Regions from separate parts of the Streptomyces sp. NPDC093071 genome, predicted to be linked through region 4. Evidence: riboswitches for the same ligand, from Rfam matches in the RefSeq annotation. Region 4 holds a riboswitch; each other region holds the start of a gene.
What was found. A riboswitch is a leader RNA that binds a small molecule or an ion and turns the genes downstream of it on or off. The one in region 4 is predicted to bind cyclic di-AMP.
Positions count from the first base shown of each region.

Region 1 (3,179 bases), on a different contig from region 4:
CGCAGCGCCTCGCGGACCGGGACGCGGGAGACCCCGTACCGGCGGGCGAGCTGCTCCTCGGTCAGCCGGCTGCCCCGCTCGAAGACGCCGGAGACGATGTCGTCCCGGATCGCCGTGCATACCGAGTGCGCGGGAATGCGCATGTGTCCGACCTCCGCCTTGGTCCGCGCGAGACAATTCGAGCGGCGCCTGTTCTGCGCCTGATCCGCGACTCTATTGCAGCACACCGGAATTTCCGATGCCCCCATGGAATCCATGACCGCATTTTGGCCGACGAAAAGCCCCGGCTCAGTACGAGCCGGGGCTTTTGCGACGCGGAGGGCCCCCGGTGGTCAGGGGCGCGCGGGACGCCGGGTCAGACGGCGACGCCGCGGGCGCGGAGGTAGGAGACCGGGTTGATGTCCGAGCCGTAGTCGGCGCTCGTACGGGCCTCGAAGTGGAGGTGCGGGCCGGTCGAGTTGCCGGTCGAGCCCGAGACGCCGATCTGCTGGCCCGGCTCGACGGTCTGGCCGACGTACACCCCGATGGAGGAGAGGTGACCGTACTGGGTGTACGTGCCGTCGTTCATCCGGATCACGATGTTGTTGCCGTACGCGCCGCCCCAGCCGGCCTCGACGACGGTGCCGGAGCCGACGGAGACGACCCGGCTGCCGTAGGCGGCGTGGAAGTCGACGCCGGAGTGGCTGCCGGAGGACCAGAGCGAGCCGCCGGTCTGGTAGCCGGTGGAGACGTACGAGCCGGCGACGGGGAGCTGGAAGGAGTTCAGGCGGCGGCGCTCGGCCTCGCGGGCGGCGCGGGCCCGCTCCTCGCGGATCTCCTTGGCGCGGGCCTCGGCCTTGCGCTTCGCCTCGGCCTTGGCCTTCTCCTCGACGACGGCCTCGAAGGCCTGCCGGTCCTGGGCGTCGGCCTGGGCGTTGAGCCGGTCGACGAGGGAGTCCTCGGTGATCACCTGGGTGAGACCGGTGTCCTCGGGGGAGCGGTTGTCCGTGTCGGCGGCGAGCGCCGGGGAGGCCAGGGTTCCGATGACGCCGGTGGTGGCGAGCGTCGCCACGCCGGCGATGCCCGCGCCGCGGCGCGCCATCCGGCTCGACCCACGATGCTTCCCGGTGGCACGGGTGAACGCCATGAAGACGTTGTTCCTTTCCTTCCTTCTCGCCTACCGGGTTAGCTGACGGGTTCGGAGCAGGAAGGTCTCCTACGGGCCCCTCCGTACGGGACGAAGGCGTCCGATTCACCCCAGGGACTGCGTGCGGGTCCCCGGCTCCCCAGGCTCGCGCCTGACGGGGACTCGGCGATGACTGTCCGGTGCCGCGGGCGCGGCGGGTGCAACTGGCGAACAGCCGGACCGACGCTATGCGGAGCCCCAGTCGATCACCAACCGAACACGGCCTTTTGTAAGACATGCCACAGGGCAGATGATCACCCTTGCCGTCAATACGGACAATTCATCCGGTGGTTCACCGGTCGGCCCGCCGGGGCCCCTCTCCTCCGGGTGCGCGGAGGACCCCGACGTGACGGCTCGTCGGGGTCCTCCTTCCGCCCCGGCCGGTGGCGGTGGGCCTCCGGCCGGACGGGGTCGATCAGCCGCTGACGACGGTGACTTCACCGATCCCGAGCGCCCGCACCGGCTCCGCGATCCGCGCCGCGTCGCCCACCAGGACCGTGACGAGCCGGTCCACCGGGAAGGCGCTGACCACGGCCGCGGTCGCCTCGACGGTGCCGGTCTCGGCCAGGCGCGCGTACAGCTGGGCCTGGAAGTCGTCCGGGAGGTGCTGCTCGACCTGGTCGGCGAGCGTCCCGGCGACGGAGGCGGCCGTCTCGTACTTGAGCGGCGCCACCCCCACCAGGTTCTGCACGGCCGTCTCCCGCTCGGCGTCCGTGAGCCCCTCGGCGGCCAGGGTGCGCAGCACCTTCCAGAGGTCGTCCAGGGCCGGGCCCGTGTTGGGGGTGTCGACGGAGCCGCTGATGGCGAGCATCGCGGCGCCGTTCCCCTCGGCGTCCGAGCGGAGCACCTGCCCGAAGGCCCGCACTCCGTACGTGTAGCCCTTCTCCTCGCGCAGGACCCGGTCCAGGCGCGAGGTCAGGGTCCCGCCGAGGCAGTACGTGCCGAGGACCTGGGCCGGCCAGACGCGGGCGTGCCGGTCGGGGCCGATCCGGCCGATGAGCAGCTGGGTCTGGACGGCGCCGGGGCGGTCCACGATCACGACCCGGCCGGTGTCGTCGGCGGTGATCGGCGGCATCGGCAGCGGCTCGCCGGGCTCGCCGGTCCAGGCGCCGAGCGTCTCCGCGAGGACCTTCTCCAGGTCGACCCCGGTCAGGTCGCCGACGACCACGGCGGTGGCCGTGGCGGGCCGCACGTGCGCCTCGTAGAAGGCGCGGACCGCGGCGGCGTCGATCGCCCCGACGGTCTCCTCGGTGCCCTGGCGCGGCCGGGACATCCGGGAGTCGGCCGGGAACAGCTCCTTGGAGAGCTGCTTGGCGGCGCGCCGGGCCGGGCTGGCCGTCTCGTGCGGGATCTCGTCCAGGCGGTTGCGCACCAGGCGCTCGACCTCGGTGTCCAGGAACGCCGGGGCGATCAGGGCCTCGGAGAGCAGTCCGAGCGCCTTGGGCAGCCGGGAGACCGGGACCTCCAGGGAGACCCGTACGCCCGGGTGGTCGGCGTGCGCGTCGAGGGTGGCGCCGCAGCGCTCCAGCTCGGCCGCGAACTCCTCGGCGCCGTGCCGGTCGGTGCCCTCGGAGAGGGCGCGGGCCATGATGGTGGCCACGCCGTCGAGACCGGCGGGCTCGGCGTCCAGCGGGGCCGGCAGGAAGACCTCCACGGCCACGACCTGCTGGCCGGGGCGGTGACTGGTGAGGACGGTCAGGCCGTTCTCCAGGGTGCCGCGGTCGGGGGCCGGGAAGGCCCAGGGGCGGGCGGTGCCCGGCGCCGGCTGCGGGTGGAAGTCCATGCTCGTCAAAGACGCGGCAGTGTCGGTCACCGGTCCGCCCCCTCTTCCTCGTCGCTCTCGCTCTGTTCGGTGGCCACCGGCTCGTAGACCAGGACCGCGCGGTTGTCCGGGCGCAGCCGGGCCGCGGCGGCCTCCCGGACCTCCTCGGCGGTGATGTCGAGGACGCGGTCGACGGCGGTGAGGGCGAGCTGCGGGTCACCGAACAGCACGGCGAACCGGCACAGTTCGTCC
Region 1 is NZ_JBIVPH010000001.1:1,205,708-1,208,886, forward strand. Features, by position in the region: gene ACIQD7_RS05050 (GntR family transcriptional regulator) at 1-143, opposite strand, end outside; gene ACIQD7_RS05055 (M23 family metallopeptidase) at 356-1,126, opposite strand; cyclic di-AMP (ydaO/yuaA leader) riboswitch at 1,139-1,304, opposite strand; gene ACIQD7_RS05060 (M16 family metallopeptidase) at 1,581-2,948, opposite strand; gene ACIQD7_RS05065 (M16 family metallopeptidase) at 2,975-3,179, opposite strand, start outside.
Region 1: another riboswitch for cyclic di-AMP. It lies ahead of ACIQD7_RS05055 (M23 family metallopeptidase); the one in region 4 lies ahead of ACIQD7_RS25610 (transglycosylase SLT domain-containing protein).

Region 2 (3,179 bases), on a different contig from region 4:
CCCGGAGCTCTCGCCGCGCAGCCGGCGCCCGATCCAGGGGACGAGGTACTCCCGCGCCCACTGGATGTTGTCGCGGCGGACCTCCAGGGAGCCGCGCGGCGGGACCGGCGGCCACGCCTGGTCGGGGTCGGCGGGCACCGGCAGGCCGAGGACCTGGGCGGCGCGCAGGGCGACCCGGGTGTGTCCCTCGGGCGAGAGGTGCAGCCGGTCGCCGTCCCAGGCCCGCCGGTCCTGGACGGACTTCAGCGACCACAGGTCGAGGACCGGGCAGCCGTGGCGGTCCGCGATGGCCCGGACGTGCGCGGTGTAGGTGGCGATCTTGCCGCGCAGGTGCCGGAGCACGGGGACGTCGCGGGTGTCGAAGCCGGTGGTCACCATGACGGTCCCGACGGCGGAGGTGAGTTCGGCGACGGCGCGCTCGAAGCGCTCGGCGACGTCGTCCGGGTCGGTGCCGGGACGGATGATGTCGTTGCCGCCCGCGCAGAAGGTCACCAGGTCGGGGGCGAGTTCCTTCGCCCGGGGGACCTGTTCCGCCACGATCTGGTCGAGGAGGCGCCCGCGTACGGCCAGGTTGGCGTAGCGGAAGGCGTCGTGCTCCGGCAGCTGGTCGGCGAGCAGGACCGCGAAGCGGTCCGCCCAGCCGACGTACGTCCCGTCGGGGCCGGGGTCTCCGACGCCCTCGGTGAAGCTGTCACCGATCGCCGCGTACGACCCGAATGCGTTCTTGTCTCTTGATCTCGAATCGTCTGCCACGGGGGCACATCCTTCCCTTTCGCGTGTGACCTACGCGACCGTAAGGAGGGGTTGACGACGGGTGACATATGCCACCGATAAAGATTCGCCCAAGTCGGAATAGGCCGACGGCCCGGCACGGAATGTGCCGGGCCGTCGGAAAGGGTGTCCCCTGCGGTGCGTCAGACGGAGACGCCGTGCTGGCGCAGGTAGGCCAGCGGGTCGACGTCCGAGCCGTAGTTCGGCGTGGTGCGGATCTCGAAGTGCAGGTGCGGGCCGGTGGAGTTGCCGGTGGAACCGGAGAGGCCGATCTGCTGCCCGCCGCTGACGCTCTGCCCGGCCGAGACCGAGAGGGAGGAGAGGTGGGCGTACTGCGAGTAGTTGCCGTCCGCGTGCTGGATGACGACCTCGTTGCCGTACGAGCCGCTCCAGCCGGCGGAGACGACCGTGCCGGCGCCGACGGCGCGGACGGTGGTGCCGGAGGAGGCGATGAAGTCGACGCCGGTGTGGTAGCCGGAGGACCACATGGAGCCGGAGGCGCGGTACGGGGTGGAGAAGCCGCCGGTGACGGGGGCGACCCAGCCGGACGAGGAGGCGGTGGAGCCGGTGGAGCTCTCGGCGGCCTTCGGGGCGGCGGTGGTGGCCGGAGCGGCGGCGCGGCGGCTCTCGCCGCGGGAGGCGCGGGGGGCGTCATCGCCGTTCTTGCCGGACTCCTGGGCGCCGGGCGCGCTCTTCGGGCCGGCGGGGGCGGAGCCCTTGGCACCGATGGTGAGCTTCATGCCGGGCAGGATGAGGGAGGGGTCCGCGCCGATGGTCCGGCGGTTGTCCTCGTACACCTTCTGCCAGCCGCCCTCCAGGTGGTGGTCGGCGGCGATCTTCGACAGGTAGTCGCCGGGGACGACGGAGTACGTCCGGGGGCCGGTCGTCGCGGCGGGCTTCGCCGGGGCGGCCTTCGCCGCGACGGCGTGCGCGGTGACGGCGGACTGGACGGAGGCGGTGGCCGGGGCGGCCTGCTCGGCGGCGTGGGCCCCGGTGGCGCCGAGGAGCGGGAGGGCGACGACGGCGCCTCCCGTACCGGCGGCGGCGAATCCGCGGGTGAGGGGGTTGCTCTTGGGACGGCGGTGCTTACCCTTCGCGGGCATGGCGAATCCTCTCCGGCGCCTGCGAGGTGAGCTGTCGGGTTCGGACTGGAGATGTCCGGCCGCGCTCTCGCGCGGCTTCACCCCGAGCCGTCCTGCATCGCGGGACCGGCGTACTTCCTGGGTCCCCCGCTCCTGCCACGCATGGGATGGGTGGAATTCCGGGCGGTGGCAGGATTAGGCGGTCCGTCCGGATTGACCGTGACGCTAGACGAGCGGGGTCGGCGCGAACAAGCCGCTGTTTTGTCCCGGCATTCCGCCCTAGATCGTTCCCCCGGGATTCCGGTCACCCTCCGTGGATGACGGTCCTTCGACTCCCTTTTCCCGTAAGGGGATTGCGGCGGACCTCCGGCCACGATCCGTCACTTCTATGACCCTGCTCACGCGCCGAAACCCATCTCATCCGTAAACAGGGCGCGTTATATCCAACGTGCCAATTCGGACAGATTGCCCATTCCCGTCCGAGGGGATGCGCCGGGTCCTTCCCGTCTGGATGATTGCCCCAGGAACCGATTTCTCGTCGGGCACCCGAACGCCGACTCTCCAGGAGCATCCGTGACGCAGCAGCTGCCGCAGGTCCCGCCCATCGAAGCCGCCGAGCCCGAGCTGGCGGAGGTCCGCAACTTCCGGGACGTGGGCGGCCTGCCGACGACGGACGGGCGGGCGGTCCGCCCCGGCCGGCTCTTCCGCAGCGGCCACCTCGCCCACGCGACCGAGAGCGACGCCGCCTTCCTCGCCGGCCTCGGGCTGCACACGGTCTTCGACTTCCGCAACGAGGCCGACCGGCGGATCGAGGGCCCGGACGTCGAGCTGCCCGGCGTACGGAACGTGAACATACCCCTCAACGACCCGGCCGACGGCAAGGAGTTCTGGAAGCTGGTGCGCGACGGCAACACCGCGCAGCTGCGGGAGATCCTCGGCGAGGGCAAGGCCGCGGCCCGAATGTCCGATTCGTACCGGCGGATGGTGGTCGAGCGGACGGCGGAGCACAGCCGGATCCTGCACTCCATGGCGGAGGAGAGCGTCCCGGCCCTGATGCACTGCGCGGCGGGCAAGGACCGGGCCGGGCTCGCCGTCGCGATCACCCTGCTCGCCGTCGGGGTCGAGCGGACGGCGATCGAGGCGGACTACGTGAAGTCGAACGAGCCGCACCGCCGCTACAAGGTGCGCCGCAGCTCCACCGCCCCGGACGCCATGGGGCCCGAGGTGATGGAGCTGCTGAGCCCGCTCTTCGACGCACGGGCGGAGTACCTGCTGGCGGCCTTCGAGACGATCGAGACGACCTGGGGCTCGGTGGACGCCTACTTC
Region 2 is NZ_JBIVPH010000001.1:476,501-479,679, forward strand. Features, by position in the region: gene ACIQD7_RS01910 (SGNH/GDSL hydrolase family protein) at 1-753, opposite strand, end outside; gene ACIQD7_RS01915 (peptidoglycan DD-metalloendopeptidase family protein) at 915-1,874, opposite strand; cyclic di-AMP (ydaO/yuaA leader) riboswitch at 1,878-2,037, opposite strand; gene ACIQD7_RS01920 (tyrosine-protein phosphatase) at 2,427-3,179, shown strand, end outside.
Region 2: another riboswitch for cyclic di-AMP. It lies ahead of ACIQD7_RS01915 (peptidoglycan DD-metalloendopeptidase family protein); the one in region 4 lies ahead of ACIQD7_RS25610 (transglycosylase SLT domain-containing protein).

Region 3 (3,179 bases), on a different contig from region 4:
GGCCTCGGCCGGATGTACGTCGACGACCCCCGCTTCACCAAGAACTACGACAGGTACGGCGAGGGCACCGCGATTCTCGTCCGGGACGCGATGGCGATCTACGCCGAACGCAACATGTAGCCCCGGCCCCCGGCCCCCCGGCACCCGCTCCCGGCCCCGGCCCCCCGGGCCCTCGCCCCTAGCCCCCTCAGCCACCCCCGACCCCCGCCCCGTCCACCAGTCGGCCGTGCGGAGTCGCCGTTCGCCCGGGTGGCGGCCACCCTGGAAGGGCGCGGTACGGGGCCGCGGCCGGGCGGACCGGGCAGGAGAGAACAGGTGGGGCACCCCCTAGGAGCGGTGGGCCGAGGAAGGCGGGGCGGTGAGGGCCGTCCCCCGTACAACCGTGCCCGCTGGTTCCTCCGGACGCTGCCGCCGCTGATCATCCTGGGCGGTGTCCTCTTCGACGTGTCGACCCCCGCCCCGTACACCGCCTCGCCGATGCTCGCCGCCGCCCCGCTGGTCGCCGCGCCCTTCTTCCCCCTGATCACGACGCTCCTCACCGGGATCGCCGCCGTCCTCGCCTCGGTCGGGCTCTACCTCTTCAGCGACGACGTCACCCGGGCCCCGGCCGTCGCCGAGACCCTCACCGTGTTCACCGTCTCCGTGCTCGCCCTGCTCATCAACCGGGTGGTGCGCCGCAGCGGCGAACGGCTCGCCTCGGCGCGGGTGATCGCGGAGACCGCGCAGAAGGCGGTGCTGCCGACGCCCGCCGAGCGGATCGGCGGGCTCCGGTGCGCGGCCCGCTACGAGGCGGCGCAGGCGGACGCGTTCATCGGCGGCGACCTCTTCGCCGTGCAGGACACCCCGTACGGGGTGCGGCTCGTGGTCGGGGACGTACGGGGCAAGGGCCTGGACGCGGTCGAGGCCGTGGCCGTCGTCATCGGCGCCTTCCGGGAGGCGGCCGAGCAGGAGCGGACCCTGGAGGGCGTGGCGCGGCGGCTCGAACGGGCGCTGGACCGGGAGGGCACCCGCCGGGACAGCCTCGACGCCGTCGAGGGGTTCACCACCGCCGTCCTGGCCGAGGTCCCGCGCTCCGACGGCAGCGGGACCTTCGACGGCTTCGTACGGGTGGTCAACCGGGGGCACCCGTCCCCGCTGATGCTGTACGGCGACGGGCGGGTCGAGACGGTCGACCCGAGCCGGCCGGCGCTGCCCCTCGGCATGGGGGACCTGGCGTCGTGGCCGGACCGCGCCGAGGCCCGGCCGTACCCGCCGGGCACGACGCTGCTCTTCTACACCGACGGCCTCTCGGAGGCGCGGGACGCGTGGGGCGTCTTCTACGACCCGGCGGAGCGGCTGGCCGGGCGGATCTTCCCCGGTCCCGAGGAGGTGCTCGACGCGCTCGTGGACGACGTACGGCTCCACACGGGCGGCGGGGCGACGGACGACATGGCGCTGCTCGCACTGAGCCGCCCGGCGGCGGGGCAGCCCGAGCGGCGCCGGACGATGCCGGTGGTGCCGCCCGGCGGACCCCGTCACCGGCCGTCGGGCGGGCTCCGTCACCGGCTCCCCGGAGGATTCGGTCGGCGGCCGTCCGACGGCCCCGGTCACCAGGGGTAGTCGAGAGGTCTCCCTCCGATAACAATTGATGAACCGTCAGATTGCGGGGGTTTTGCGGCTCCGGGATCCGGCCTTGCTGAAGGGGGGTCAAGTCGGACCAATCCCTACCAATTCAATGAATGATCAAGGGGGACGGCTTGGAATCGGGACCCCCTGTCTATTAACGTTCGATAACGCAGCGCGGTCGTCCCAGCCGTCGCAAGAGACGGCACCGTGCGCACGCGCCGAATCCCGCAAGGGAACCGGGGAACCACCATTTGGGGTGAATCGAGCCCTTCGCACCCGTGCGACCGGGCCCGTAGGAGACCTTCCTGCTCCGAACCCGTCAGCTAACCCGGTAGGCGAGAAGGAAGGAAAGGAGCGCGCCTCCGTGGCGTCCAACACCCCTGCCCCCGAAGCCCCGTTCGATGCCTTCGGCGGCGGTGCGGCCCCCTCCGCCCCGGACACCGAGTGGAACCCCACCGAGGATTCCCTCCGCGCCCAGAACCGCTCCGGCGGCCGGCACCGGGTCGTCAAGCAGCGCTCCAACTTCGCCCGCTCCTCCACCGTCCTCGGCGTCGGCGTCATCGCGGCCGTCGGCGCGGGCGGCCTCGCCACCGCGCAGGAGAAGCCCCCGGTCGCGATATCGCTCCCGGACCTCCCCGACCTCAACCTGCCCGACGCCCACGACCTCCCCGGCGTCGGCGCGCTCCTGCCCGCGCAGGAAGAGCGGGAGACGGTCCCCGCGGACCGCGCCAACCCGAACCCGCTGACCTCCGCCACGTACACCACCGAGGCCGAGGACCGGGCCTCGCGGTCCGGGCAGGTCACGCGCGCGAGCCTGTCGACCGTGGACGCCCCGAGCACCGCCGACGCGGGCGAGGCCCTGCGCGCCCGCATCCTCCAGCAGGCCGAGCAGCAGCAGGCCTCCGCCGACGCCGCCGAGAAGGCCGCGGCGGAGAAGGCGGCCGCCGAGAAGGCCGCCGCCGAGGCGCAGGCCAAGGCCGACGCCGCCGAGAAGGCCGCGGCCGAGGCCAAGGCGAAGGCCGAAGCGGAGGCCAAGGCCAAGGCGGAGGCGGAAGCCAGGGCGAAGGCCGAGGCCGAGCGCCTCGCCAAGCTCGCCGCGAGCTACTCGATGCCCCTCTCCTCGTACTCCCTCACCGCCACCTACATGCAGTCCGGCTCGATGTGGTCCTCCGGCTACCACACGGGCCTCGACTTCGCCGCCCCCACCGGCACCCCGCTCAAGGCGGTCCACGGCGCCACGGTCAAGTCGGCGGGCTGGTCCGGCTCCTACGGCTACCGGATCGTCCTGGAGCTGGAGGACGGCACCGAGGTCTGGTACTGCCACCTCTCCTCCATGACGGTCTCCGCGGGCCAGACCGTGGGCACCGGCGAGACGATCGGCCGCGTCGGCGCCACCGGCAACGTCTCCGGCGCCCACCTCCACCTGGAGGTCCACCCCGGCGGCGGCGACGGCGTCGACCCGGCGGCCTGGCTGCGCTCCAAGGGCCTGACCGTCTGATCCCTTCCGCGCCCGCGCGGAATGCTCCATCCGCGCGGAATACGCCCGGCGGCGGGGACCGTTGTCCACCCCATGA
Region 3 is NZ_JBIVPH010000005.1:22,157-25,335, reverse strand. Features, by position in the region: gene ACIQD7_RS20845 (MerR family transcriptional regulator) at 1-120, shown strand, start outside; gene ACIQD7_RS20840 (PP2C family protein-serine/threonine phosphatase) at 316-1,599, shown strand; cyclic di-AMP (ydaO/yuaA leader) riboswitch at 1,812-1,958, shown strand; gene ACIQD7_RS20835 (M23 family metallopeptidase) at 1,970-3,103, shown strand; gene ACIQD7_RS20830 (aldo/keto reductase) at 3,176-3,179, shown strand, end outside.
Region 3: another riboswitch for cyclic di-AMP. It lies ahead of ACIQD7_RS20835 (M23 family metallopeptidase); the one in region 4 lies ahead of ACIQD7_RS25610 (transglycosylase SLT domain-containing protein).

Region 4 (3,179 bases):
CGGGCAGGCCACCTGCAAGCCGCTGCCGAACCCGGTCCCGCAGAACAACGCCCTGCCCGCGCAGGAACCGGGCACCCGGCCGGCACGCGCCCTGCCGTACCAGGTGAACGGCAACCTGGACCGCTTCGAGTTCGGCTCCGGCGGCAAGATCCTGGCCTGGTTCTCGATGACGAACCGGGGGACGGAGGCCAGGCGGGCCGCGCACTTCTCGATCCACCCGCACCAGCACCGCGACACGGCCGCCTGGCAGTACACCGTGGACCCCGGGGGCACGGCCTCCGACTTCTTCAACATCGGCACGGGCTCGGGGTCCGGGAAGTACGACATCTCGATGATGGGACCCAACCGGTTCCTGCGCCGGTTCATCGGCGACGCCTCCAAGGCGGGCAAGGACGTCGAAGTGGCGGCCCGGTTCGCGACCGAGCCGGGGACCGGGAAGACGGCCCTCTGGCTCAGGATGACCAACGCCTCCGCCGGGCCCGTCACCTTCACGATCCGCTCCAATGCCTACCGGACGGACGGGCCGTGGACGTACACGGTGCCGGCGGGCTCCGCCACCGAGGACTTCTTCAACGCCGTCGCGTACCACCGGGGCTGGTACGACTTCACGATCACCACCGGCGTCGACGGGACCTGGTCGCGCCGGTACACCGGCCACATCGAGACCGGGGCGCCGAGCGTCAGCGGCTGAGTCCGGCGGCCCGGGCGCGGTTTCCCCGTGTCCCGGGCCCCGGGCGTCAGCGGCCTGCGTGCGCGGCGCGGCGGGCCGTGGCGTCGAGGAGGGCGAGCGCGTCGCCGGCCGTGCGCCCCGGGGCCCGGTTCCAGGGGCCGATGAGGTCCCGCCATCCCCGCGACCGCAGCTCGGTCATGATCCAGGCGGCCGCCTCGTTCATGGTGTCCGCACCGCCGTAGCCGAGGCGGTGGGCGGCGAGGAGCGCCCCGCAGACACAGCGGGCCCCGCGCCTGTCGCGCAGCTTGTACGGGGCGTTCTGCCAGCCCCACTCGGTCAGCACCAGACGCGCGTAGCCGAGGTGGACCGAGGGGCGCAGCTCGACCCCGCCGATGCGGCGCCAGGCGTGCAGGCGGTCCGGCAGTACGGCTCCGATCCGGCCGGGGAGGCGGCGCTCGACGGGGGCCGGCGCCGGGAGCGCGTCGAGCGCCTCGGCTACGAGCCGGTCCACGGGCACGCTCAGCAGGTCCCGCCAGTCCCGCCCCTCCCCCGGCGACGGCGACCCGGGGGCGGGCGCGAGGGGCTGCGGGGCGGGCGCAGGCGACCCGGGGGCTAGCGCGAGCGGTTCGGGGGCGAGTGCGAGCGGTTCCGGGGCGGGTGCGAGCGGTTCCGGGGCGGTCCAGTCGGTGACGATCCGCTGCCAGACGGCGCTCTCGTAGAGGGCGGCGGCCTCGCGGTCGAGGGTGTCGGGGGTGAGCTGGGGGGCGGCGGGGGGCATCGGGCGGCTCCTGGGTCGGGCACTCCATCCTTCGACAGGAATGTCGGCTTTGCGCGCTTTGCCCTTGAGTGGCACCGGATGCCACCCAAGACGACCCATCGACCCCGAAAACCCCACTCGACAGTTTTTCGCCCTATTTACCCATCAATGGAATTACATCGCATATTCGGACATAACCCACCGGGTGACGCGACTCACTCCGCACGGCCCGCCGCACGGCGCCGACCTCTCCCGCCCCGTACCGCACAAGGAAGTTCGGCGCCTTTCCGGGCCGACCGATCTTGAATTCCCCGAATTCGGTGATCCTTTTACCCGTGCCGCCGCTCTGATCCTCTTGTTATTCGCCGCATTACTGGCCTACGGTCACCCCCATTCGAGCGGAACGCCTAATCCTGCCACCGCTCGGAAACCTCCCTTTTCACCCGACGGCAGGAGCGGGGGACCCACGAATACGCCGGTCCGGTGATCCGGAACGGCTCGGGGTGCAGCCGCGTGCGCGCGGCCGGACATCTCCCGTCCGAACCCGACAGCTCACCTCGTAGGCGCCGGAGAGGAATCCGTCATGCCTGCACACGGTAAGCACCGCCGCCCCCGCCGCAGCCGCGTCTCCCGTGGTCTCGCACTGGTCGGCACCGGTGGAGCCGCGCTGTCCCTGCCCCTGATCGCCCCCGCCACGGCCGGCGCCGCGCCCGCCGCCGGCGCCCCGGAGATCGCCGCCAAGACCTTCGCCGCCCCCGCCGCCCCGGTCGCCGCCAAGGCCCCGGCCGCCCCGGCGACCGCGCGCACCTACACCGTCGTGAGCGGTGACTCGCTTTCCCTGATCGCCCACAAGAAGGGAATTCAGGGAGGCTGGAAGAGCCTTTACCGCGCCAACCAGAGCGCCGTGGGTGACAATCCGTCACTCATCCACCCCGGTCTGGAACTGACGATTCATCGGGGTTCCGCCAAGGCCGTCCCCTCTCAGGCGAAGACGCAGGAGAAGGCGGAGCGAAAGGCCGAGCGCAAGGTCACCGCGAAGGCGGAGAAGTCCAGCACGACCGACCGGGCGAGCCGCTCCGAGCGCCGCGCGACCGCCCCGTCCACCGGCAGCGCCACGGGAGCCTCCGCCGCCGCCCCGGCCGCTGCCGCCGCTCCGGCCGCCGCTCCGGTCGCCGCCACCCAGTACGCCGACAACCTCGACGGCTGGATCCGGCAGTCGCTGGACATCATGGCCCAGCACGGCATCCCCGGTTCCTACGAGGGCATCCACCGCAACATCATGCGCGAGTCCTCCGGAAACCCGCAGGCCATCAACAACTGGGACATCAACGCCGTCAACGGCACCCCCTCGAAGGGCCTCCTCCAGGTCATCGAGCCGACCTTCCTGGCCTACCACGTGCCCGGCACGTCGATGGACCTGTACGACCCGGTCGCCAACATCACCGCCGCCTGCAACTACGCGGCCGACCGCTACGGCTCCATCGACAACGTCAACGGGGCGTACTGACCGTCGTCAACGGGGCGCACCGGTGCCCTGACGCCGGAAGTGTCCGGTGAACCAGGAGGTGGCGAGCTCCGCCACCTCCTCCAGGGCACCGGGCTCCTCGAAGAGGTGGGTGGCCCCCTCCACCACGGCCAGCCGGTTCTCGCAGCGCAGCAGCGCCCCGGCCCGCCGGTTGAGGTCCAGGACCAGCGGGTCGTCGCCGCCCACCACCAGGAGGGTCGGGGCCCGCACCCCGGCCAGGCGGTCGG
Region 4 is NZ_JBIVPH010000007.1:238,530-241,708, reverse strand. Features, by position in the region: gene ACIQD7_RS25620 (phosphocholine-specific phospholipase C) at 1-691, shown strand, start outside; gene ACIQD7_RS25615 (hypothetical protein) at 738-1,448, opposite strand; cyclic di-AMP (ydaO/yuaA leader) riboswitch at 1,822-2,006, shown strand; gene ACIQD7_RS25610 (transglycosylase SLT domain-containing protein) at 2,011-2,934, shown strand; gene ACIQD7_RS25605 (phosphoribosyltransferase family protein) at 2,941-3,179, opposite strand, start outside.